3 regions of the Moritella sp. 28 genome follow, and region 3 is predicted to be linked to each of the others. Evidence: riboswitches for the same ligand, from Rfam matches in the RefSeq annotation. Region 3 holds a riboswitch; each other region holds the start of a gene.
The links. A riboswitch is a leader RNA that binds a small molecule or an ion and turns the genes downstream of it on or off. The one in region 3 is predicted to bind thiamine pyrophosphate.

Region 1 (3,286 bases), 1.4 Mb from region 3:
ACCGATTAAGCCATAAATATAATGGCCTGTTTCTATGTTAAAAAGCCCGAGTAGTTGATTAACCCAACCGCTTTTACCGTGCACAGCAATAATGCCAAAAATGGCAATGATAATAGGCAGTACCAGTGATAAATTAAACAGTTTGATAATCATCTGTTTACCCGCGAACTCTCGACGTGAGAACGCGCGTGCTAACGGGATTGCCAAACCAATACTCAAGCAGGTTGATAAGGCGGCTTGGTATAAACTAAAACTAATAACATGCTGGGTATACGAGTCTGTAAGGACGCTGCGAAAGTCTAATTCAGTTTGTGAAAAATTAAGTAGGGCAATAAAGCTACCACCCACCAGAAGTAAAATGATGCTGATGGCGAGCACTGCGCTACACCACCAGTATTTATGCGAATTCGCGATCATAATTTTTGATTAATTGTTTACTAATTATGGACTAATTATTGGGTAACAGCGTTACGCCATTCCTTTACCCAAGACTTACGGGATTGAGCCACTTCTTCTGGTGTGAACTCTAAGGTTTTTGCCGGCGTAATTAATTGGTCGAACTCACTTGGTAGTGCCGCCGCTTGTTTCGCTGGTAGCATCCAGTTACCTGTTGCAATCACATCTTGGAACGCGGGTGTGAGTACAAATGCCATGAATTTATCGGCTAACTCAGGATTCGGGGCATCTTTTAGACGGGCAACCACTTCAGTCTGTTGATAATGACCTTCACTGAATTCAGCGGCTTTATATTTGAATTCTTTCTCTGCAACCATGTGGTATGCCGGTGACGTTGTATAGCTTAATACCATGTCTGCTTCGCCTTTTAAGAACATGCCGTAAGCTTGGCTCCAGCCTTTCGTAATTGTTACCGTTTTAGCTGCTAGTTGTTGCCATGCTTGTGGTGCTTTATCACCATAAACAGCTTTTATCCATAGCATAAAGCCTAGACCTGGTGTGCTGGTACGTGGATCTTGATAGATAATGCTCAGATCTTTACGTTTAACTAATTCAGCCAAACTCGCTGGTGGGTTGGTCAGTTTCTCACTGTCGTAGATAAATGCAAAGTGACCATAATCGAATGGAATAAAGTACTTATTCGTCCATTCGTTTGGCAGTGATAATGTGCTGGTATCTTGTTGGTGTGGTGCAAGCAGTTTGGTTTTTTCTGCTTCAGCCATCAGGTTGTTGTCTAAGCCTAATAATACATCTGCTTTGGTGTATTTACCTTCCAGTTTAACACGATTAAGAATGCTAACACCGTCTTCTAATGCGACTAAGTTCAGTTCGCAATTACATTCCGCTTCAAATGCGGTTTTTACTTTTGGACCAGGGCCCCAATCGGATGCAAATGAATCGTAGGTATAAACATTTAATACTGGCTTGTCAGCTGCGTGAGCTACTTGCAATGATAGTGTAGGTAATAGTAGCGCTGTGCAAAGTGCTAGTTTTTTGATCGTGTGCTTCACGTGTTCTCCTAGAATGTGAAGCATAGAACTTATGACTCAATTGGTCGAATCTCATTCCTATGCCAGCATTATCTGGTTCAAGTTAATACGGGTGTTATCTCAGCCACAATGACTTTTTCAATGAAAAGTCTGGTAGCACCCCGATGAGTGAACGCACATTGTATTTTTATTTAGGTTAAAGAGCCAGAGACAATAATTATATTGGCTTATATTTTATCATCTTTGACGAAAAACACTGTCCTTTAGGGCGGTGATGTAAATCATTATTGCGTATAAATACAGATTCTCCCCAAATACTTGAACAACACCCTTATACCGATCAATGAACCTGATAATTTAACTGATTTTAAATCCGCATTGGTTCGTCTTATACGCAGTCGTTCTAAACATTGGGAAGTCATGCCAGAATTTGTGGTCGCTCACTTCTTTGAGTGCGTATGAGGTTCTTGGGTGTAGGTGATAAGCCGTATGTATTTACTAATATGAAAAAGGAAATTGGCTTGCAGCAGATCATCGACTTTATTGTCGATAAAGGCATGTTGGACTGCTAGCTGACTATTATAATCAAATAGTTATTTGGATCGCATTATTCTTGTTATACAACGCCGAGTTAATGAATGATGACTATACTCAAAATAAGATAAAAAAATTCATAGTTTTGGATTATTTATAACTTGAGAACATTTATAAACTATAGCAATAAGAGGGATATTGATGTGCTAAAAGCTAACTTAGAACGACGTAGTTATCACCGGATGTTAATCGACTCACCGGTTCAGGTAACGGATAAAGAAAAGAATGTTACCGCTATCTGTCGTGATTTAAGCGCCAGTGGAATGTCGTTAGATGTACCTGAAAGCTATTTTTCATTGAATGATAGCGTCAGTATTTTTTTACCGACTGGCGATTCACGTGTACCGCCTCTACAGGCTGAAGCGAAGGTAACACGGGTTGATAGTGACGGAGATGTTTATCAAATAGGTGTTGAATTTACCAGTTTGACTTAGTCATCTTTATTTATATTCGAGTCATAAATAAAGCCAGATAACATGATAATCCAATAAAAAGGCCGATGGTGACTATCACTATCGGCCTTGTTCGTTATAACCATTTACCTTATTAAAAAAGTATAATGTTCATGACTAATTTGAGCTACTATATTAAATATTAAGCACTAACTTTAGCGGCAATTAAGTCACCCATTTGTGCCGTGCTTTGTACTGGTTTAGTATTCGCATCACTGTGCAGATCGCCTGTCGCATAACCTTCTTCTAATACAAATGAAACCGCTTGCTCGATAGCTTGTGCTGCTTCTTCTTGTTTTAGTGAGTAACGTAACATCATTGCTGCAGATAAGATTTGTGCGATAGGATTCGCAATCCCTTTACCTGCGATATCAGGTGCAGAACCACCTGCTGGTTCGTACAAACCAAAGTCAGAATCGTTCATACTTGCTGACGGTAACATCCCCATCGAACCTGTGATCATTGCACATTCGTCCGAGATGATATCACCGAATAAGTTGCCACAAAGCAGTACATCAAATTGCGATGGATCTTTGATCAATTGCATCGCTGCGTTATCGACATAGATATGCTCTAGTTCAACTTCTGGGTAATCTTGTGCGACTTCTAGTACCACTTTACGCCATAAAACAGATGTTGCTAGTACGTTAGCTTTATCAACAGACGTTACCTTATTGCCACGTAGTTTCGCTGCTTCAAATGCGATGCGAGCAATACGTTCAACTTCCGCACGGCTATATAACATAGTATCAAAACCCGTTTCTTCAGGGCCTTCGCCTTTGCTACCTTTTGGTA
Region 2 (3,286 bases), 1.8 Mb from region 3:
TTACTAAGCAAACTGATGATCTAACTGGTCTATCTAGCACGGTAATTCTAGACCCAGCAGCACGTGTTGCCGCTGGTAAAGATTTACGTCCTATGGTTAAGCTTGTTGATACAGCAGGTAATGATTTGTTCATTCCTGGTACAGAAGTTATTGCACAATACTTCTTACCTGCAAACGCAATCGTTAACTTAGAAGATGGCGCATTAGTGACTATTGGTGAAGCGTTAGCGCGTATTCCTCAAGAAAGCTCGAAAACACGTGATATTACGGGTGGTCTACCACGCGTAGCGGATCTGTTTGAAGCTCGTCAGCCAAAAGATGCTGCTATCTTAGCGGAAATCTCAGGTACTATTAGTTTCGGTAAAGAAACTAAAGGTAAACGTCGTCTAGTTATCACACCTACCGATGGTGCTGAAGCTTACGAAGAGATGATCCCTAAATGGCGTCACTTGAACGTGTTCGAAGGTGAGAAGGTTGCTAAAGGTGAAGTTATCGCCGATGGTCCTGAATCAGCACACGATATTCTACGTCTACGTGGTATTAGCCATGTTGCGAACTATATCGCGAACGAAGTTCAAGAAGTATACCGTTTACAAGGCGTAAAGATTAACGATAAGCACATTGAAACTATCGTTCGTCAAATGCTACGTAAAGCTAACGTAATCTCTGCTGGTGATAGTAACTTCTTACCAGGTGAGCAAGCTGAAGTTTCACGTCTGAAAATTGCTAACCGTCAGCTAGAAGCTGAAGGCAAGCAACCAGCCGTGTTCCAACACATGCTTATGGGTATTACTAAAGCGTCTCTTGCAACTGAATCATTTATTTCAGCTGCATCGTTCCAAGAAACAACACGTGTTCTAACAGACGCTGCTGTTCATGGTAAGATTGATGACCTTCGTGGTCTGAAAGAGAACGTTATTGTTGGTCGTCTGATCCCTGCTGGTACAGGCTTCTCTTATCACCAAGAACGTGCGAAAAAACGTGCTGGTAAAGTAGAAGAAGTAATGCAAGAAATCACGACTGATGAAGCTGAACAGAACTTAGCAAACCTACTAAATAACCTTTAATTGATTTGCTGAATGCAATTAAAGTCGTGTGTAAGTGATGACAGACCCACTGATTCACTTACGCATAGTTATTAGATAGTAAAGGCGCCCTTTTATAGGGCGCTTTTTTTTGCTTGTTTTTTAACGCCATACCAGTCTATACTCCGATACATCTTGTCGGAGTGCTTTAGGGCTGAGACCATTTAATAATGGGATCCGTGGAACCTGATCAGGCTAATACCTGCGTGAGGAAACAAGAGTGATTAATATGAATATTATTCGTGTCATTGTAAGTTAGCCATAGGGACATCAGGCCGCTTACTATTACATTTACGATCAATATATCTATATCACTACTCTCCATACTCAACGACAAGCAATCATCTTATTAGAAAGGAATGAGTGCTATGTCTACTACCAATATAAATCAAAGCAATAAGACCAAAAAACCAACGCGTCGTGAAAACCGCGAAAATGCACAAGAGTTTATTAATAACCTCAGTTGCGAACCGTTTCCTAATTCAGAAAAATTTCATCTCACAGGTAGCCGTGACGATATTCAAGTTGCGATGCGAAAAATCAATCTTGATGAGACGTTAGTCGCAGGCAGTAAAGACGATCCGGTTTATGAGCAAAATGAATCGATCCCGGTTTATGATACATCAGGCCCCTATACAGATCCGGCGATTGAAATAAACGTACACCAAGGTTTACCGAAGTTAAGACAAAAATGGATCGAAGAACGTAACGATATTGAAGCATTAGAAATCGTTACTTCGCACTTTGCCCAGCAGCGTCTTGCTGATGATGGTATTGATCATATCCGCTTTGAGCATTTACCAAAGCCATTGAAAGCCATTGATGGTCAAAACGTTACTCAGATGCATTATGCTCGTAAAGGCATGATCACGCCGGAAATGGAATACATCGCGATTCGTGAAAACATGGGCCGTGAATTGATCCGTAACGAGCTGTTATTAAAACAACATGCGGGTAATGATTTTGGTGCCAGCATACCGGAAAAGATCACACCTGAATTTGTCCGTGATGAAGTGGCGCGCGGTCGTGCGATCATCCCTTCCAACATCAATCATCCAGAATCTGAGCCGATGATCATCGGTCGTAACTTTCTTGTAAAAGTAAACGCCAACATTGGTAATTCGTCAGTCACATCATCGATTGAAGAAGAAGTCGAGAAGCTAGTATGGGCGACGCGCTGGGGTGCTGACACGGTAATGGACTTATCCACAGGCCGTAATATTCATGAAACGCGTGAGTGGATCCTCCGTAATTCACCTGTGCCAATCGGTACTGTGCCGATCTATCAGGCTCTAGAGAAGGTAAACGGGATCGCCGAGGATCTTACTTGGGAAGTATTCCGCGATACCTTGATCGAACAAGCTGAGCAGGGGGTTGATTACTTTACTATTCATGCTGGTGTACTGCTTCGTTATGTACCAATGACGGCAAAACGCCTTACCGGGATCGTGTCGCGTGGTGGTTCGATCATGGCTAAATGGTGTTTGACGCATCATAAAGAAAACTTTGCTTATGACCATTTCGAAGAAATCTGTGCGATTTGTAAAGCTTACGATGTATCTCTGTCATTAGGTGATGGCATGCGTCCAGGTTGTGCGGCTGATGCGAATGATGAAGCCCAATTTGCTGAATTAGCAACTTTAGGTGAGTTAACGAAAGTTGCGTGGGAGCAAGACGTACAAGTTATTATCGAAGGCCCTGGTCATATCCCAATGCACATGATTAAAGAGAATGTTGAAAAGCAGCTCGATATTTGTCATGAAGCGCCTTTCTATACTTTAGGTCCACTGACAACCGATATCTCACCGGGTTATGATCATTTTACTTCGGGTATTGGTGCTGCTCAAATTGGTTGGTATGGGTGTGCGATGTTGTGTTACGTGACACCAAAAGAACATTTAGGCCTACCGAACAAAGAAGACGTTAAGCAAGGCATGATCACCTACAAAATCTCTGCACATGCGGCTGATTTAGCGAAAGGTTTCCCAGGTGCTCAAATCCGTGACAATGCGATGTCTAAAGCCCGTTTTGAATTCCGTTGGAATGATCAATTCAACCTAGCATTAGACCCTGATACTGCACGTGCCTATCACGATGAAAATATCCCACAAGAATCCGGTAAAGTTGCGCATTTCTGCTCTATGTGTGGACCAAAATTCTGTTCAATGAAGATCTCACAAGATGTCCGCGATTACACTGCT
Region 3 (3,286 bases):
TACTGTAAGCCAAATCAAACGATTATCATTAATCATGAACATACTGAATATAAATGGTGTTTGTTAAGTGAAGCTATTGAACTCGCTGAATTTCCAGGCCAAAAATTACTTTACGAACATATATGGAATAATTTTGTTGAAAGTAAGCCATCGAAGCTCATGCGTGTGAAGGTCACCCACCAAAAATAATTCTAGGTGCCTTCGTTGACCATCATCAAACATCCCAACAATTTATTCTATTCGCATGAGACAGTTCCAATCTTAAAGTTTCTATCTTCTCTTGCTCCTGAATACCAAATGAAACAACTTTCTGCTTTTAACGTGTTGAGCTCTGGATTTGTAGAAATATTTACATTATCTTTAAATGAAAACGTACCTACAATATTAGTGCCAGATACACCCTCTGAAACCCAATCATTAGAATGATACCCAGAAAAGACGATATCCTGTCCTTGTCCAATTCTGTGCATAAGTGAGGATATTGTTGTTGACGAGGCGGAAGGTGTTCCATAAATAAAATAGCAATCATGACCGCAGATATTTTTAAATGGATTATCCGCAGGTTCATCTCCGTAATATCCGCCACCAGTGATAGGATCATTTCTATTCGGGTTTCTTTTCTCTAACCCTGCTAAAGCTAATTTTGCATAAACAACTGTTGCCTGAGATTCAATTTGAGCACGGACTTCGGCTAAAGAACCATTCCTTGCATCTGTACGAAAATCTAAGAATTTTGCGATTGCAACGGATGATAAAATAGCAAGTAATATGATACACACGACTAGCTCGATTAAAGTGAAACCACTTTGTTTTTTCATTTTTATAACTTAAACATTGATTTTAGACAGGTGTATGATATCAGTTTAAGCTATTTATCAAAATACCCTTACAACAGCAGTGTAGTGGTATAGCGAATTTAGCTACAAAATCTAATGTGTATTATCTCGGTTAGCACAATAACTCTAAGCCAGTTCTGTCCAACTATGGTTTAGAGCAACAGCGTTAAGCCTTGTGAACACCAAGGGACTCTGTCGTACCATAACTACCAAGCGACTCTGTCGTTTTTATAATTACCAAGGGAAATTGACGGATCAAATCATTATATCCTGCCAGTTGGTTGTATATTGTGGAGTGTCGGCAACGAGAACATTAAATCGCCTTGGTTGAGTACCTCACCAGAAAATAATGCAGTCATGCTCAATGACTAAGCAAACTAACTACATTAAAGGTAATTAGCATTGTTAAGTTGCTCTTTTAATAAAACTTGTTATTATGTGCGCATATATAGTCGGGGGGCCTTTTAGGCTGAGATTGCATTTTGCAAGACCCGTTGAACCTGATTCAGTTAATACTGGCGTAGGGAACTAGTAAGTCTTGCTTTGTATTATTTGATCCGTCACGTTTCATAAAATTTTAGCTCGATAAAGTTCCTATACGTTAGCCTTAGGAACTTTATGTCAAACATTACCGCAATAAATAAAAACCAAGTTGCATTTACACCTATCGTACTCACGATCGCGGGCTCCGATAGTGGTGGCGGCGCTGGTATTCAAGCCGACATTAAAGTGATGTCTGCAACGGGCAGTTATGCCTGCTCAGTGATCACCGCAATTACCGCTCAAAACACCCTCGGCGTATCAGCCATCTTCCCAATACCCCTTGAACATGTCGAAAAACAACTTGATGCTGTTTTTACTGATCTGAATATCGTTGCAGTTAAAGTCGGTATGCTGGCCGATGATGACATCATCAAAATAGTCGCGGCCAAAATAAAACAGTATCAACCTGCATTTTTAGTTGTCGATCCCGTCATGGTCGCGACCAGTGGCGACTTATTGATACAAGAATCTGCGATCAGCACGCTCAAAGCGGAATTACTGCCGCTTGCCGATATCATTACGCCAAACTTACCTGAAGGTGCTGCGCTTATTGGTAGTGAAATACCGAGCAGCGAAGCAGATATGATCAACATGATCACTGGCCTTCGACAACTGGGTGCAAAAGCAGTACTACTCAAAGGTGGTCACTTAGAACAAGATGAAAACAGTAACGATCTGCTCATTTTCCCCGAAGATGTCCACCACTTAACAGCAAAACGTATCAACACGCGTAATACTCATGGCACTGGTTGCACGTTATCTTCGGCTATCGCATCCTATCTGGCACAAGGTCATGATCTGTTGCGGGCTGTGCAACTGGGTAAACAGTATATCTCACAGGCCATTGCGCATGCCGATGAATTAGAGATAGGTAAAGGTCATGGACCGGTAAATCATTTCTTCAGTGGTCACGCTAATGTCTGCTAATACATTGGCTATATCTGCCAACAAAAATGCTGTCAGTATCGATATATCAGGTGGCTACCTGCGTTATCACGGCAGTACTGAAGTGACTGTAGCTGGACTTGATATGCATATTCCCGCAGGGCAGTGGACATGTATTTTGGGGCGAAGTGGTTGTGGTAAAAGCTCTTTACTGCGCTACCTTGCTAACTTGCTTGACGATAAAGTGGATTGGGCCGGTGAACTCTCCACGCAACCTCAATGTGACATCAAGGATAATATTGCTTATATGGCGCAGCAAGATCTGTTGATGCCTTGGTTGTCGGTGTTAGATAACGTTATGTTAAGCACTCAATTTGGCGGTGCGGATTATCAAACAAAGAAAACACACATTCAGTTTGATAAAGCGCACTCGTTATTACAAAAAGTGGGGCTGGCGGATAAATCAAATTACTTGCCGCAGCAACTATCCGGAGGCATGCGTCAGCGCGTGGCGCTGGCGAGAACGCTCATGCAAGACAAACCCATCGTATTAATGGATGAACCATTCTCTGCGTTAGATGCAGTAACACGCTATCGCCTGCAAAACCTTGCTTACCAATTACTGCAAAATAAAACGGTGGTATTTATCACCCACGATCCACAAGAAGCTATTCGCTTAGCAAACCGACTTTATATTATGCAAGGAAAGCCTGCTTATGCAGAATCGTTGCTCGTTCCCGCCTCAGTGACGCCTCGTGATTTTGATGCAGAGTGTGCTGAACTTCAGCACACCATTATGGCTCGCTTGGATCAAGATTATGAGTGATTTAAATCAGGTAGACGCAATCCAAGTTAATACAGTCCAAGCAGATTTAATACCATGCAAGGTGAAAAGTAAACCACGTGTAGTTAACCCACTGGTTCGCATGGTGATTAGCGCTGCGGTGATTATCGGCTTGTGGCAAGCTGTCGTGATTATCTTTGAGATGCCCTCATTCATTTTACCCAGCCCTGTGGATGTA

Region 1: another riboswitch for thiamine pyrophosphate. It lies ahead of thiB (thiamine ABC transporter substrate binding subunit); the one in region 3 lies ahead of thiD (bifunctional hydroxymethylpyrimidine kinase/phosphomethylpyrimidine kinase).
Region 2: another riboswitch for thiamine pyrophosphate. It lies ahead of thiC (phosphomethylpyrimidine synthase ThiC); the one in region 3 lies ahead of thiD (bifunctional hydroxymethylpyrimidine kinase/phosphomethylpyrimidine kinase).

The regions. Positions count from the first base shown of each region.
Region 1 covers NZ_CP056121.1:4,433,049-4,436,334, reverse strand. The annotation lists gene thiP (thiamine/thiamine pyrophosphate ABC transporter permease) at 1-417, opposite strand, end outside; gene thiB (thiamine ABC transporter substrate binding subunit) at 453-1,466, opposite strand; TPP riboswitch at 1,505-1,619, opposite strand; gene HWV02_RS19665 (PilZ domain-containing protein) at 2,183-2,473, shown strand; gene leuB (3-isopropylmalate dehydrogenase) at 2,634-3,286, opposite strand, start outside.
Region 2 covers NZ_CP056121.1:4,800,547-4,803,832, reverse strand. The annotation lists gene rpoC (DNA-directed RNA polymerase subunit beta') at 1-1,067, shown strand, start outside; TPP riboswitch at 1,215-1,316, shown strand; gene thiC (phosphomethylpyrimidine synthase ThiC) at 1,454-3,286, shown strand, end outside.
Region 3 covers NZ_CP056121.1:3,037,027-3,040,312, reverse strand. The annotation lists gene HWV02_RS13390 (NUDIX pyrophosphatase) at 1-189, shown strand, start outside; gene HWV02_RS13385 (type II secretion system protein) at 237-818, opposite strand; TPP riboswitch at 1,280-1,380, shown strand; gene thiD (bifunctional hydroxymethylpyrimidine kinase/phosphomethylpyrimidine kinase) at 1,455-2,306, shown strand; gene HWV02_RS13375 (ABC transporter ATP-binding protein) at 2,296-3,090, shown strand; gene HWV02_RS13370 (ABC transporter permease) at 3,083-3,286, shown strand, end outside.